2 regions of the Corynebacterium casei LMG S-19264 genome follow, and region 2 is predicted to be linked to the other one. Evidence: predicted binding sites of a transcription regulator. Region 2 holds the regulator's gene; the other holds the start of a gene.

Region 1 (7,565 bases), 460 kb from region 2:
CCAGAGAGTTCACGAACTAATACTCCAGAGATTTAATTTAAGACATGGGGATATCCAGACAGGAAAGTATGCCATCTTTGCGCAATCGATGCCTTGGTTTGTGAGTGGGTAGACTAAGCTGCGGTTTAAGAAGTTTGCGTCATGTCAGAAGGGAAACGTCCTCCAGTGCCATCATCCCGCGCCGTTTTATCCACCATCGCCAGCATTTCCATCGCTGGTGTAGCCCTCGCGGGCTGTTCCTTTTTTGACCCTGAGCCCTCCGGCTTGGGCTCCGATGAGGACCTGGTGGTGGAGACTTCTGAAGTTCCCCAATACCAGCCGGAAGACACCGATGATGAGCTAGTCACCGGTGACTTGACCAACCCGGTGGAGGACGAAGGCTACGGCGTGACCTGGTGGAATCAAGGCGTGCACCAGGACAACATCACCGGCTCCGTATTAACCATCAAGGTTCGCAACAACAATGATTTGCCCTTGCCTGCCGATGCCATTTCCGACCCCGTCCTCGAAGTCGCCGACGGCAACGGCGGCTGGACCGGCATTGACCTTTTGCCTTATGACCCAGAGGTCAACACCAACCTGATGGCACCTGGCCTGGACCGCCCACTCGGTGCTGGCGCGACCACCAACCTGCAATACCGCTTCGATGTCGCGCCGGGCAACCTGTGGAATGCGCGCTTGAGCATCGGCAACGTCGTGTGGGAAGGAGACATGAACCTATGATGGAAGAAGTAGTCATCCTCGCGGATGAAAACGGTCAACCTGCCGGCACTGAAAACAAGCTGGTGGTGCACACCGCCAACACCCCTCTGCATTTTGCATTCTCTGCCTGGCTGGTTCGCGATGGCCAGGTGCTGCTCACCCGCCGCGCACTGACCAAGCAGACCTGGCCGGGTGTGTGGACCAACTCTTTCTGCGGCCACCCTGCACCTGGTGAAACCAACGCCGAAGCAGTCCTGCGCCGCGCCGAGTTTGAGCTGGGCATCAACCCAGCTGACCTCGAAGAACCACAAGAAGTCCTGCCTGATTTCTCCTACCGCGCCGTGGATTCCTCTGGCATCGTGGAAAATGAAATTTGCCCGGTCTTCATCACCACCCTCAAATCCGGTGCCGAGTACGAACCCAACCCCGCGGAAGTTGATTCCCAACTCTGGGTCGACATCGACCAAGTAATCGCCGCCGTTAAGGCCGCTCCCGGCGTATTCTCACCATGGATGGTGGAAGAGCTCGCATTCGACGAACTCCAGAAAGCGCTCACTGCCACGCTTTCTTGACCGACGCTTGACTCCGTCTTAGCCCTAGGAAAGATTTCGTGTTTTTGCGAAATTTCTTGAAGGGGTTTAGAACGGTGGGTCTTCTGGGCTGGTGGGAGTCTTGACTGTTTGCTCGGTTTCTTCTTGTTCTTTTTGTTTCGTGATTTTGTAGGCGAGTTCTTGTGCGAGCTTTTCGGCTTCTTTTAGTATTCGGCGTTCGTTTTCTTCACGTTCGTGCTCGAGTTTCTTCTTCTGGATCCGGGCCCATGGTGCGATATCGTCACTGACATCTAGGTCGATGCCTAGTTTGTGTATGGCTTCTAGCAGCATGAACACATTGTCATTAGCCAGTAGTGGGTTATTACCGTGTAGGTTTCCTTCGCGCATGAGCGCTTGAGCAAGTTTCACGTCATCGACCCAGAGTTCATCGATAATGTCGCGGTGGTCTTGCTCGCGCCTATCTGCTTCAGCGCGCTGTGTGTAATACTCATCGATATCATCGGCCAGCTCATGCGCTCTGTCTTGCGCGTTTTTGCGCCGTGCGGCAATTTTTTGCTCGAAGGTCTGCAGCCAGCGCTTTGCACCGGTACCGATCGGACCGTCTTGTGCGGTATCTGAGACCCAGGAGCCGTCTTCAAACAACCAGTAGACAACATCCGATATCGGGTCGACGATGTACATCGCGCGGGTATCAGTCTTAATGTTGTGGTGGTGCTGACACAGTGCAAACAGGTTTGCTGGTGAGGTGGGTCCGCCTTCTGCATAGTTGTGGCGGTGATCGAGTTGGCAGTTGTGTGCGGCAACATTGCAGCCTGGCCAACGACAGGTCCCATCACGACCTTCGACAAACGTACGTATTGCATCGGTGGGCTGATAGCTTGCGGTTTCAGCGTGCGCAGCCTCATCCGCGTCGATGAAGGTAGCGCCTTCGCGGAGCTTTTCCACGGTTTCAGGGCCCACCCAACCAACACCTTGTAAATAGGCTGGTGCGTTCTCGATGTCTTTCGCGGTAAACAACACCAGCTTGGTCACCGCATCCTTGGCCGGGTAGTCACCGCTTAAGACCTGGAGCATGGCTTCGGCACGGGAAATACCGAGTGCGGTGGCGGTGGCTTTAATACAGTCTTCTGCTTTTTGAATCTCATCATGCGGTGCTTCGACCGCCAATGAGGACGAGTTAGCGGTGAGTTTGCTTTTCACCGCGCGGCGCTGGGGTCGTGGATCTTTAACCGGTATCCGGTCATCAAACTCGTTAACTAACTGGCGCACACGTTGGGCGATACGGTCTGGGGTGGGAAGTTGCTGGTTTTCGATACGTGGGGTGAGATACCGGGCTATTTTGGCATCAATCTCAGAAATAACCTCTTCCCCAGCATCCGGCCCCAGTTTGGACATCGCGGTATCGATAGCGACGATACGTGGGAAATCCAGATGCCAGTGCTGTTCAAGCACCGCATATAACTGTGGTAGCTCACGCGTTAAACGCTGCAATGCCAACAGTGTTTTAGTGACCGTGTTCGGGCTTTGACCGCAGTGCCGGGCGCACTGTTCGGTCACGAGTTCGAAATCTTCTTCTAACGCTGGAATTAGCTTTAACCACGCGGCGTATTCTGCGCGGCGGGTGGATAAATAGAGTTGGGCTAACGGTTTATTATGGTTACAAACTGCATAAAAGGGTGTGCTCATAACTTTCTCATCTGTTTAGAACTGGTTTTCTATAACCATAATACGAGCACCGGACACCACAAATCCAGTCGAACAAACAATCGAAACCGTTTCGTTATCAAAGTTTCGACGCCCTGCGTTCATGCAGTATGACCGTGTAAGACAAAAGAACCCAAGCGCAGTGTGCGCTCAGGTTCTCATCGGCAAGTGCTAATTGCGGTCTATTTCCTCAACATTCATGGGGTATGCGTTGTAGAGGTAATCCAGCGTGCCTTTTTCAAGCTTTTGCTCGCCGGTTTCGAGGTTGAAGGTCATCACTGTGCGCTTGTCCTCTTCGGACGTGGCGCGGTAGGGCGGAAGGCCTTCTGGTTTGCCGGTTTTGATGAAGGACTGGACCCAGTTGTTGAGCTTGCGGGAGGTCTCCGCCTTCTTTTCATCGCGGATGTCAACGCCGTGTACGCCGAAGAGGTAGCGCAGTTCATCGCAGTGCAGCGCTGGCTTGGTGGACTTGGTAAATTCCAGCATCCAGGTCTGGCCTTGAGCGGCATCACCGGCCCATGCGACCCAGCGGCGGATTTGGGTATCGCCGATGCTGCGGCCCATGATGCGGTCTGGGTCGATCTTTTCAGCCTCATACTTCCACAGGTCATAGGACTCTTTGCGCATGCCCATCAAGATGATGGCCTTCTTGATGATCCAGCGTTTGAACCAGCCATCTTTCAGATTATCGGCCCATTTGCCGCCGATGTCGTGGTAGAACTCGTCACGGGTGGAGGCTAGGAGCACTGGGACATCAGCAAGCTCATTGGGATCGAAAGGTGCAGGGCCCAGCGCCATGTCCAGTAGATAGCGCGTGCGGAAAAGCTTGAAGGTGCGGGCAAGGCGTTTTGGAGAGGCCTTCTCAAAAGCCTCACGGGTGATGGGCTTGCCAAAGAAAGTGCGCAGCGTGCCTTTGCGTTGGGAGAAAGAATGACGCGGGTAGCACGGGGAAATGGCAATGACGCGGCGGAAGCTGCCGCGGTAGTGGTCTTTGCGCATCAGCCACAGCGCGGTGGTCGCACCGGCGGACTGGCCAACAACGGTGACATTGGTGGGGTCGCCGCCGAAAGCTTCGATGTTTTTCTGAATCCATTCCAGACCCATCTGGCAGTCATCGATGCCGCGGTAGGAATGTGGCTCATCGCCCTTGAATTGTGCGAGTCCCTCAAACCCGACGCGGTAGCCCAGCTGCACCTGGACTACACCTTGGTGGGCATTCGCGGTGCCTTCCGCGCGCGGGTCTTCGTGGGTGCCGGACTCAAAACGGCCGCCGTGAATATAGACCAGCACTGGGTAGTCAGCGCCCGGGCGGGCATCGTCTGGCGTGGTGATGGACAAAGCGATGGCTTCGGGGCGTTTGATGGTGGCATCAATGACGCGCTCAGGGGTGAATTGCACTGGCTGCGCTGGGGCGAAGCGGGAGGGAAGATCCACAAAATCGAGGGAGTGGAAGTAGTTGACGCCATCACGGCTTAAGCCTTTGAAAATTCCAGCTGGAGCATGAGCGAGCACAGTAGACATGGTTATGCAGTTTAGCGGTTAATGGCCAGGCTTAAGTTATTATCAATCGCAATGGATTGGTTTGTGGAATTTAGCGATGCGCTCACCCAGCCGTTTGCGACGGCTCCGGTGTGGCAGCAGATGGGCACCATCATTGTGGTGGGTGTGCCGGCCATGATCGTGCTGGCATGGGTGTTGATGCTTGTCATTGACCTGCTCACCCAGTGGGTTAAGCGTGGGTGGCAGCGCACGGTTTCGTCCGTTTCTTCCCCCAACAGCTAAGATAGAGCACTGTGTCAACGCCAGAACCCAATCCCGACAACGCCACCGCCAAGAACTCAGAATCAGAGCGCGTGGGTTTTGACGACGTTCAGCCGTTTAACCTGGACCCAAGCTATGACCCGCGGGAGGGTCTGTGGGACCCGGAGCGCGACCCCGAGCGTGAAGAAGTAGCCGACGCTGTGCCGGAGCCAGCACCGCCAGTGCCGGTGGTCAAACGCAAACGCGCGCTGCCGAAGTCGTGGGTGAAGGTTACCCTGCGCGCGATGTTCGTACTTATTCTCCTCGCAGCGCTGTGGGGCCTCTTTTACTAGTCGCGGCGATGGCTTTGAACAGGGAATTCTTGGCCAAGTCTTCAATGAGTACGGGCTTGCCCGCTGAATCACACAGCGGGATGCACCAGTTGGGGTAGAGGTCGCTGGTGGTGCCCGGCTGGTTTTGTGCGCGGATATCGCCCACCATGTCCACAAGGTTGGTGCAGGTGAGAGCTGATGGAGTACCGGCAATAAACGCGTGCAGGGCACCCATAAGTTGGGTGGGGTTGCCGCGATCTGCGCGCGAGAGGTTGGCGAAGTCGCGTTCAGGGAGCAAACCGGTCTCAGAGAGGAGGTGGAGGACTTGTGCCTGGAATGCCATGTCTTCGGCTGCTTCTTCTTCCGCCGGGCGGGTGAAGAGACCGAGGCGGTCGCGCAACGTGATGTGTTCACCGCCAAGATAAGCCAAAGTTGGCGGCAGGTCGTGCGTGCCCACAGAAGACATGGCGAGCGGGCGGTATTGGTCCTGAGCTAGGGGAGCGCCGTTGTCCTCGCGTTCAAACCACACGATGGAAGTGCCCATAAAGCCCTTGTCACTCAACGTGCCCTGAATCCAGGGTTCCATGGTGCCCAGATCCTCACCAATCACCACGGCGCCGGCGCGTTCGGCTTCGAGCGCCAGGATGCCCAGCATGGCCTCAAAGTCATAGGCCACATAAGTACCGGTGGTTGGCGGAGACATGCGCGGAATCCAGAACAGGCGGAATAATCCCAGAATGTGATCGACGCGGACACCGCCGGAATTGCGCAGTACCGTAGCCAGCATGTCCCGCCATGGTTGGTAGCCAGCCTCCGCCAGGTGCACTGGGTTCCATGGCGGTTGGGACCAGTCTTGGCCTTGCTGGTTGTAATCATCTGGTGGCGCGCCAACGGAGGCTTGTGGCGTGAGGTATTCGCTGAGAATTTCCGCATCGGCACCACCTGGGTGCACGCCCACGGCCAGGTCAGTGATGATGCCAATCTTCATCCCGGCATCAAGGGCGCGTTGGTGTGCGGCGCCGAGCTGTTCATCGCAAAGAAACTGCAGCCAGGAATAAAAGGCCACGGAGTTAGCTTGTTCTTCCTCATCATCGGCGGCGTGGTGCCCGGATAGTGCTTCCTTGCGCGCGCACCACTGCGCGAAGCGGGCAAGGCCCTCGCCTTCGCGACGGGTAAAATCCTTAAATTTCTTTTGGCGCGCTTCAGTGTGCTGGAGAGCAAAAAGCTCACGCAGCACCGCCAGTTTGGCTTCAAAGATAGGGTTGCGTTCAATCGGTTCCGCGCTCCGGTTGCGCCCACGGAACTCGGCGGCGATCTCTTCGACGTCTGCGCGCAGGTCGGCATCGAGAAGCTCAAGCTCGGGGATGTCTTCAATGCGCAGGTAGATGGGGTTGATAAAACGCCTGGTCGTAGGCAGATATGGAGAATCTTCCACAGGTGGTTCTGGCTCAGCCGCGTGCAGCGGGTTAATCAGCAGGAAGTCGGCGCCCGCCTCACGCGCAGCAACTTCGGCCAGCTCCCCCAAGTCCCCGAAATCGCCCATGCCCCAGGATTTCTGAGAGCGCACGGAATATAGCTGCGCCATCACGCCGGAGACAGGGGAGTCCACGAACTTATCGGCGGTGCTCAAACGCTGCGGGGTAATAATCAGCGGGCAGGTGTACTCGCGCTCAAAGCCATCAGAGCGCAGCACCAGTTGATGAAAGCCCAACGGCAGGTCACCCGGGATGTGGAAGGTGGCCTCGCCCCACAACGTGTCATCGACAGTCACTGCGGCAGAGTCGTTGGCGTCTTGATAGACCTCTCGCTCACTGCCATCCTCGAGTGCAACGTGCACAAGGGCCGAAGCGCCGTCATGAACATGCACATTGAAGGACTTCTCCGTACCTGACGGCGCCACTACCGCAGAAGGTAGTGGGCGCGAGGAGCGCGCAAGATAGTCCAAATACAAACGGTTAGTAAGCTCGTCCTCATCCGGTTCGGCGGATAAGTTCACGTCCAAAGCGCGAAGAGTGTACTCCAGCGTGGCATCCGAAACGTCAATCCACTGGCCACCTTGAGAAAAATAGCCGACGGAAATGTCGTGGTTGCTCGCGAGTTCTTCCAATAACTGGCGGTATGTCACACCAAGCTATTCTGCCACACAAGATGCATTGATAAGCTGGGAAGAGTTATTTTCCTTGTGAAGCCATATGGAAGGCCGTCAACGCATGCCCCTGCAAGAAACCCATACTCCCGCAGAATTTGAAATCCTCCCTAATGAAACCTGTCTAACCGCGCTGATGGACACGGCGAAAGCGCGTCCACATGGCGTGATGTTTACCCGCCCGGCAAATTATGAGTGGGTTAATGTTACAGCCAAAGAGTTCATCCGTGAGGTATTCGATGTTGCTAAGGGCATCATCGCCGCGGGCGTGAACCAGGGTGATCGGGTCATTATTATCTCGGAGACCCGCTATGAGTGGTCATTGTTGGACTTTGCTATTTGGGCCGCAGGTGCGGTGTCGGTTCCGGTTTATCCTTCTTCTTCACTGTC
Region 2 (7,565 bases):
GCGGACTAGCCAACCACGCGCCCGACTCAGTGACCAACAGTGCACCCGCAGCGCCGAGCGTCACCAGTACGTAGGCAACACCCTGAGCGTTGACCTTGCGTGCTGCAGCAATCACACCAGAAAAGTCACCTTGTTCAGCTGCTTCTTCTAGTGCAAGACCGTCCTCACCGACGAGCTGACCCAGCTCCAGGCCGTTTGGCTTGATTAAATCAGGTGCCGCGGTAGAGAGATTCTTTGCAATCTCTTCCATCGGCTTGTCGGAAGTGTCCAAAGCAATTCGGACATTCGGTGCTGATTCACGCAGAGACTTGATGGCCGTGACATAGAAATCAGACGGCACGCCATTCGGCAAGGAACCGGCCATAACTACCCACGCGGCATCGGCAGCCGCGGCGGAGGTGGCGTCAATCAGCAGTTGCTGTGCCTTCTCATCCACCAACGGACCTTTGCCATTGAGCTTGGTTGTGCGCCCGGATTGTTCCGTAACGGTGGTGTTGGTGCGGATGGGTTCATCAATGGAAACTGTCTTGATCTTGACGTTAATGTCACGAACCAAAGGAACGAAAGGATCATTGTCGGCAGCCGGGAAAACTGCGATGTTGGGCTGGTGTGCCAGCGTGACTGCGTGGGCCACATTGATGCCCTTGCCGCCGGCAACGTGGGTCATACTGTGGGCCCGGTGCACAGTGCCGGGTTCAAGGGCGGAATCCAACGCGATAGTGGCATCGATACTTGGATTCGGAGTTAGAGTCACAATCATTTTGTGCGGGGTTCTCCAAAAATTAGCTATATTGGCACAAAGCCCGAGTAAATGGCGATTACTTGGGAAATTGCATGGATAAATACTCGACAATGTTGATTGTTGCCCGAATATGTCCGATTGTCAATGATATTCTGTGGCTAATCTGTGGAATATTGTTTCCCAAACCCATTTACAACTTCACACCTCTAATCCGCATCACTGTTTCGCATGGCGCAGGCATAAAGCGCAGCGCACAGCATGCAAGAAAGACAAGGGAGAAGAACACACCATGTCAAAGTCCATCAACGGTACTGGCGTCGTTGCAGGCGTCGCTTATGCTCCAGCCGTTTGGGTGCGTCCGCGTCCAGAACTTCCGCAACCAGGCCAATCCATCGCGGAAGATGCACGTGACGCCGAATTTGAACGTTTCCAGCAAGCAGCAGAAGTGGTGTCCACACGTCTAAATGACCGTGCCGCACAAGCCGAAGGTCATGCGCAGGAAGTTCTCAACGTGACCGCCGGAATGGTCAAAGACCGTGGGTGGCAAAAGGCCGTCAAGAAGAATATCTTCGGTGGACACAATGCAGAGTATGCGGTTGTCGGCGCGACCGATAAGTTCGTTGCCATGTTTGAGGCCGCTGGTGGCGTCATGGCAGAACGCACGACTGACCTGCGCGATGTGCGCGATCGTGTCATCGCTGAGTTGCGGGGGGAAGAGGAACCGGGCCTTCCTCACATTGAGGGTGAGGCAATTTTGCTTGCCGATGATTTGGCGCCAGCCGACACAGCCACCCTTGATACCTCCCACGTGAAGGCTTTGGTGACTGAGCTTGGTGGCCCAACCAGCCACACCGCGATTATTGCCCGTCAGCTGGATATCCCTTGTATCGTCGCCGTGGGCAAGTCTCTTCGTGAGATTGAAGCGTCGACAGTGCTGTTTATTGATGGTGCTTTGGGCACTGTGAGCACTGACGCTGATGAGAACGAAGCTCGTCAGGCTGTTGAGGAATACAAAGAACGTGCCGAGAAAGTTGCGCAGTGGACCGGTCCCGCGCAGACCAAAGACGGTCACTCCATTCAGGTTCTTGCCAATGTTGCCGATGGCAATGCAGCACGTCTTGCCGCCCAGTCTCAGGCAGAAGGTGTTGGCCTGTACCGCACCGAGCTGTCATTCCTCTCTGCTAGTTCCGAGCCTTCGGTTGATGAGCAAGCCAAGATCTACAGCAAGGTGTTCCAAGCATTCCCTGATTCCAAGGTCGTTGTCCGAACCTTGGATGCGGGCTCTGATAAGCCAATTTCCTATGCAACCTTGAGCGAAGAAGAAAACCCAGCCCTGGGTGTTCGTGGTCTGCGTATTGCACGGGATAACGAGTCTTTGCTGACTCGCCAGCTCGATGCTATCGCCCAAGCCGCAGCAGAGCGTAATGAAGGCGCTCAAACCTGGGTTATGGCACCCATGGTGGCGACTTCCACTGAGGCGAAGTGGTTTGCGGAGCTATGCCGTGAGCGCGGCCTAGTGCCAGGTGCAATGGTTGAAGTTCCAGCTGCTGCTTTGATGGCCGATACCATCATGCCGCACCTGGACTTCGTATCCATCGGTACCAATGACCTCACTCAGTACACAATGGCTGCAGACCGTTTGTCTCCACAGCTGGCATACCTGACGGACCCGTGGCAGCCTGCAGTTCTGCGCTTGATTCAGCACACCTGCATTGGCGGCGTTGACAACAACGTCCCCGTTGGTGTGTGCGGTGAGGCTGCAGCAGACCCACTATTGGCCTGCGTTCTTGTAGGACTTGGCGTCAATTCCTTGTCCGCGGCCTCGACGGCAATCGCTGGCGTGGGTGCTCAGCTCGCTGAAGTGACCCTGGAGCAGTGCCAGAAGATGGCCGAGGCAGCCATCTACTCCGTGGGCGCACCAGAGGCACGCGAAGCTGTCCGCGCACTGTTGGATGAATACAACTCTTAAAACACGAGCTTGAACTCATCACCAACAAGCCGGTCAAAGCAGTAACTGTTCTGCTCTGACCGGCTTGTTTGTTTTAGCGTTTGACTAAGAACGGTGTGCATCAGGAACAACGACTACTTCAATCTCGCGATCACGCAGGGAGTTCAAGAAGACCTCAGATGCGCCGCTATCAGTGATAACGACATCGACCTCAGAAATTGGGGCGAAACTAACTAAGTAGTCCGTGCCCAACTTCGATGAGTCACACAAGACAACTACCTTGTGGGCGTTGGTAACGAAGGCAGACTTGATGGCTGCTTCCTGCGCATCCGCAGTGGACAACCCATGGTCCAAAGTGAGGGCGTTGGTGCCGATGAAAGCGACATCTGCACGAAGCAACGCCATCGTGCGCAGTGCCGTATCGCCCACAACAGCCTGCGTGATGGCGCGAACCGTGCCGCCAAGCAGCTGGACATACTGCACACCGTTATTCGCCAGCGATAATGCAATGGGCAGACTATTCGAGACGATAGACAACTGATGCGCAGCAGGGGATTGACCAATCAGATCCGCCACTGCGCTCGTGGTTGTACCCGCGTCGAGAAAGATACTGCCGTGGCCCTGGGGGAGAAATTCCATAGCGGCACGGGCGATCGCCATCTTTGCGGTGGTTGCTGAACGCAGACGCGTGTCAAGAGTCAATTCAGAAGTTTGGAAAGACTGTGATGCCACGGCGCCACCGTGGACACGATGCACAACGCCTTCTCGGTCGAGTACCGCAAGGTCACGACGGATGGTTTCAGCAGTGACATCGAAGCGCTCAGACAGCTCGGTGACGTTGACACGACCCTCTACTGCAGTCAATGAAGCAATTTGTCGGCGACGCTCCTCAGCGTACATATGGCATTCCCTTCCATCACGGGCCTAGGTCGAATCAGTCAAGGTCAATTCCCCCACCCGATAATGAGATGCGCAAGAAATTTAAACGGAGGGCGGAAATGTGGAGTTATGTCCTAATTTGGCAGCCTTAACTCCAGAATGCCATGGTTTTCAGAACTAAACACAGATTCAGCATCAACGGCATAATCACTTGTAGCCCGCTGTACAGTATTGTTGCTGCTATTAATAGCGGTCAGCGGGTTAATATCGGACACAGAATGTGGGAATACCTGCGATTTAAGAGCCAAAGGAAATTACCCTTTCGGGGGGAGTAGATTTCCGATATCCCACAAACTGAGAACACAAAAAGAGGCCGCGTCCTCCTTGGGTAGAGGGCGCAGCCTAGGTTCTAGCGAGTGCTCGTGTTAAATCTTGCGGATTACAGAGACAACCTTGCCCATAATCTTGGCGTCATCACCTGGAATAGGTGCAAATGCCTCATTGTGGGGAAGTAGCCACACGCCACTGGAGTCCTGGTGGAATTCCTTGACTGTGGCTTCCTCATTGTCCAGGAGTGCCGCGACGAAGTCGCCGGATTCCGCGGTGGGCTGGGAACGGATAATTACCCAGTCGCCGTCAAGGATGGCTGCGTCCTTCATGGATTCGCCAACGACCTTGAGCATGTAGAGCTCGCCCTTGCCCACAATCTCATCGGGGAGAGGGTAGTAGGAGTCCACATTCTCTTCTGCCGTAATCGGAGCACCCGCAGCAATACGACCGACAACCGGGATGTAGCTAACGCCTGCTGCACCTTCCGGAAGGGTGGCGTCAATCGGAGCCTCTGCGGTGCTCTTGCGTCCTGGCTTCGGCTCATCATCCATTGCAAACTGGCGAAGATCCACAGCGCGTGGCTTGTTTGGATCTCGACGAAGGAAGCCCTTCTGCTCCAGCTGGTTCAGCTGGTAAGCAACGGAAGAGGTGGACTGAAGTCCAACCGCGTCACCGATTTCGCGAATGCTTGGCGGATAACCGCGCAAAACAACAGCATCTTTGATGACTTCGAGGATCCGGCGCTGTCGCGGCGACAGCTCGGAAATATCTGGACGGGGAGTAACTCCTCGTGGTTTGGCCATTTTCTTAGCTCCTTGGACATCTAAGCCTGCATCCAAATTGCGTGATGCTTTAGCGGCTTAGTTCGACTGAACTTACGTCAAGTGGACTGCGGGTAATCGGTGAAAGTGAAATAGCTATAAAAGCGATACCGTATTTGTATCACGTTTTTCACCGATGTTCGACTATTTCCGGCTATTTCTGGACAAACTTTCGAAATCCTGTTATAAATCGAACATACAAAGAAAATCGAACAGTTGCGCTAATGGCAAGCTTCAGTGTCTGGATAGATGGATAGTGTTACATGCGTGACCGAAAGGAAATTACTATGGCTATCGCTCTTAACCGCGGAAACGCAAATTCAGCACGTACTTCTACCTTCTCCCCGCATCGCGTGAATCGTGTTCCATCCGTATCTGTGTGGGAACCTTCACTTCGGGAACCGCGTGTAAACAATGTTCGCACTTTAGGGACCGCCCCTAGAACAGTGCAGCGAAACACTTTCGAACATCATGCTTCAAATCCAGAATTATCTACTCCCGAAAATGGTGGACGCGCTGCAAGTGTTCGAAGCAACATCGCGCTGGGCGCAGTATTTGGCGCTGCCGTATTCATGGGCACTCTTTTCGCCGGATTCAATACATCAGAAGAGCCAATGTCGCAGGTTACCTCCGTTAGCAGCTCGCCTGCGGCCGGTGAGGTTATTGCTCGATAAGGTGAGCGACAAAGCATTCGGATTTGTGCAACATCGCTGGCCATAGCGGCACATTGGGCAGTCTGAATAAGTTTTCTTAAGGGCAGTACACTAGTTCTAGTTAAGTATTCATCACGCTTTAATTTGGCGTGAGAATCCCACAGTTAGGACCTTTGGTGTACTGCCCTTTTTGCCATTACGAACAATCCCGTGTGATCGACTCCCGCGTTATCGATGCAGGCTCAGCTATACGCCGTCGCCGTGAGTGCGCCTCATGCCAGGGACGTTTCACCACCATTGAAAAAGCCATCCTCTTGGTGGTCAAGCGTAATGGTTTGGCTGAACCGTTTAGCCGTGACAAACTGATTCGCGGTGTTCGTCGAGCTTGCCAGGGGCGCGACGTCTCCGATGATGCTTTGAAGCGCCTAGCGCAGGAGGTAGAGGAGCGGGTGCGTAGTCACGGCAGCTCCCAGGTCAACGCTAATGATGTCGGCCTAGCCATCCTGGAGCCGCTCCGCGACTTGGATGAGGTTGCGTATTTGCGCTTTGCTTCCGTCTACAAGTCTTTCGATAGCGCGGATGACTTCGAGTCTGAGATTCGCCTCATGCGTCGCCGCGAACGCGACGTTTGATTATCGTTAGAGCTTGTCGACGGCCTTTTGGATTCGGCGTAACGAGACCGCGTGAGCGGTTCCAAGGCGTTGTGCGAAGAGGGAAACGCGGAGCTCTTCGATCATCCAACGGATGTCTTTGACCTCCCGTGACTTCGCACGACCGGCCGGTAGATTGCGCAGCCTGTTGTTGAGGTATGCATGAGCATTTTCTACTTCTGCTTGGCGGTCCGCGTCTTTGTCTGGGTCAATTCCCATCTCATCCATTCGGATATTCATGGCCTGCAGATACCTCGGTAGGTGCTTGAGATGCTGGATGCCGTGGACCGTAATGGCATGCTTCGGGAGCAAGAAGTCCAGCTGCTTCTTCATGTCATCAATAGCTGGGCCGGTCCACTTCTTGAGCTCATCACTAACATGAGCAAACTGCACCATTGCCGGAGCCAGAGCGACAATGGATTGGCGAACACGCACTGGAACTTCCGGCTTCACCTTCATTTTGAGTTCTTGGAACTCATCAGGCGAGCGCACTGGACCGCCTGATTCCATCATGACATCGCGGATGGCAGCGACTCGAGCATCATTGACTAACTCTTCAGCACCGTAGTTGTCGATGGCAACACGTTGCTGCAAGGGCAGGCCCTTGACCATCTGCGTCGTATTGACGGTGATATCGCGCATGAGCAAAGTCAGCGTCGTCGTAATCATCGCCGAATCCGCAGCTGCTTTAGTCGCGTGCACTTTGACCTCAACGCCATCTGGGGTGGCAACCAGCGCGGGATAAGCAACCACATCATGGCCATCAACAACGGTTGCCACTTCTTCCTCGATCTCACCAATCGTGTCAGTCGTCCATTCGGATACAGCTGCAGACTCCTTGGCACGGCCCAATTGTGACACCGAAGAGGTAATCGATCCAGCTTGGCGCTTGACCAGCAGCGCCAAATCTCGATCTGAGTCGATGATGTCGCCCTTCTTGTCCACCGCAGCGAAGTTGAACTTCAGGTGAGGCGGTAGTGCTTCTGGACGGAAATCAGATGCAGAGATGCCCGATCCGCCGAGTTCGCGCAATACATCAGAAAGCTGTTGGACCAAACTGCCCTGATATGGAATGAGTTTGTCCATCGCCCGACTAGCGAACTCTGGAACCGGGACGACAGAGCGACGCAGAGCCTTAGGAAGGGTGCGCAGTAACTCCGTGACAAGTTCTTCGCGAAGTCCCGGCACCAGCCAATCGAAATGTTCTTTCTCCAGCCCCGCCAGCAGCGGAACCGGAATCATCAAGGTCACACCATCGAGAGGGTCGCCCGGCTCAAAACGATAAGTCAGCTCATAGTCAATCGAGCCCTGCTTCCAGTGATCAGGGAACGCTTCTTCGGTGACCGCCGAATCATCATTGATGAGGCTTTCGGGATCAAAATCTAGAAGTGTTGGATTCTTATGACGCTCCTTCTTCCACCACGTGTCAAAGTTGCGGCCTGTGGTTGCTTTGGCAGGCAGTCTCTGGTCGTAGAAATCGAAGAGCGTATCTTCATCCACAACAATTCCGCGGCGACGCGCCCTTTCCTCATACTGGCTCGC

Evidence for each region. The regulator LexA, encoded in region 2, represses DNA repair genes until DNA is damaged. The targets are predictions, from matches to a motif close to CGAACANNTGTTCG.
Region 1: a site for LexA is predicted at 3,009-3,022, ahead of CCASEI_RS04390 (HNH endonuclease signature motif containing protein). Genes of this name have one in related genera too.

The regions. Positions count from the first base shown of each region.
Region 1 is NZ_CP004350.1:919,939-927,503, forward strand. Features, by position in the region: gene CCASEI_RS04375 (ABC transporter ATP-binding protein) at 1-13, opposite strand, end outside; gene CCASEI_RS04380 (hypothetical protein) at 142-723, shown strand; gene idi (isopentenyl-diphosphate Delta-isomerase) at 723-1,274, shown strand; gene CCASEI_RS04390 (HNH endonuclease signature motif containing protein) at 1,341-2,810, opposite strand; gene CCASEI_RS04395 (carboxylesterase family protein) at 3,129-4,478, opposite strand; gene CCASEI_RS04400 (hypothetical protein) at 4,530-4,739, shown strand; gene CCASEI_RS04405 (hypothetical protein) at 4,751-5,050, shown strand; gene malQ (4-alpha-glucanotransferase) at 5,013-7,154, opposite strand; gene CCASEI_RS04415 (AMP-dependent synthetase/ligase) at 7,240-7,565, shown strand, end outside.
Region 2 is NZ_CP004350.1:1,383,721-1,391,285, forward strand. Features, by position in the region: gene CCASEI_RS06390 (1-phosphofructokinase family hexose kinase) at 1-760, opposite strand, end outside; gene ptsP (phosphoenolpyruvate--protein phosphotransferase) at 1,032-2,711, shown strand; gene CCASEI_RS06400 (DeoR/GlpR family DNA-binding transcription regulator) at 2,796-3,590, opposite strand; gene CCASEI_RS15020 (hypothetical protein) at 3,704-3,844, opposite strand; gene lexA (transcriptional repressor LexA) at 3,995-4,702, opposite strand; gene CCASEI_RS15025 (hypothetical protein) at 5,167-5,394, shown strand; gene nrdR (transcriptional regulator NrdR) at 5,550-6,005, shown strand; gene hrpA (ATP-dependent RNA helicase HrpA) at 6,012-7,565, opposite strand, start outside.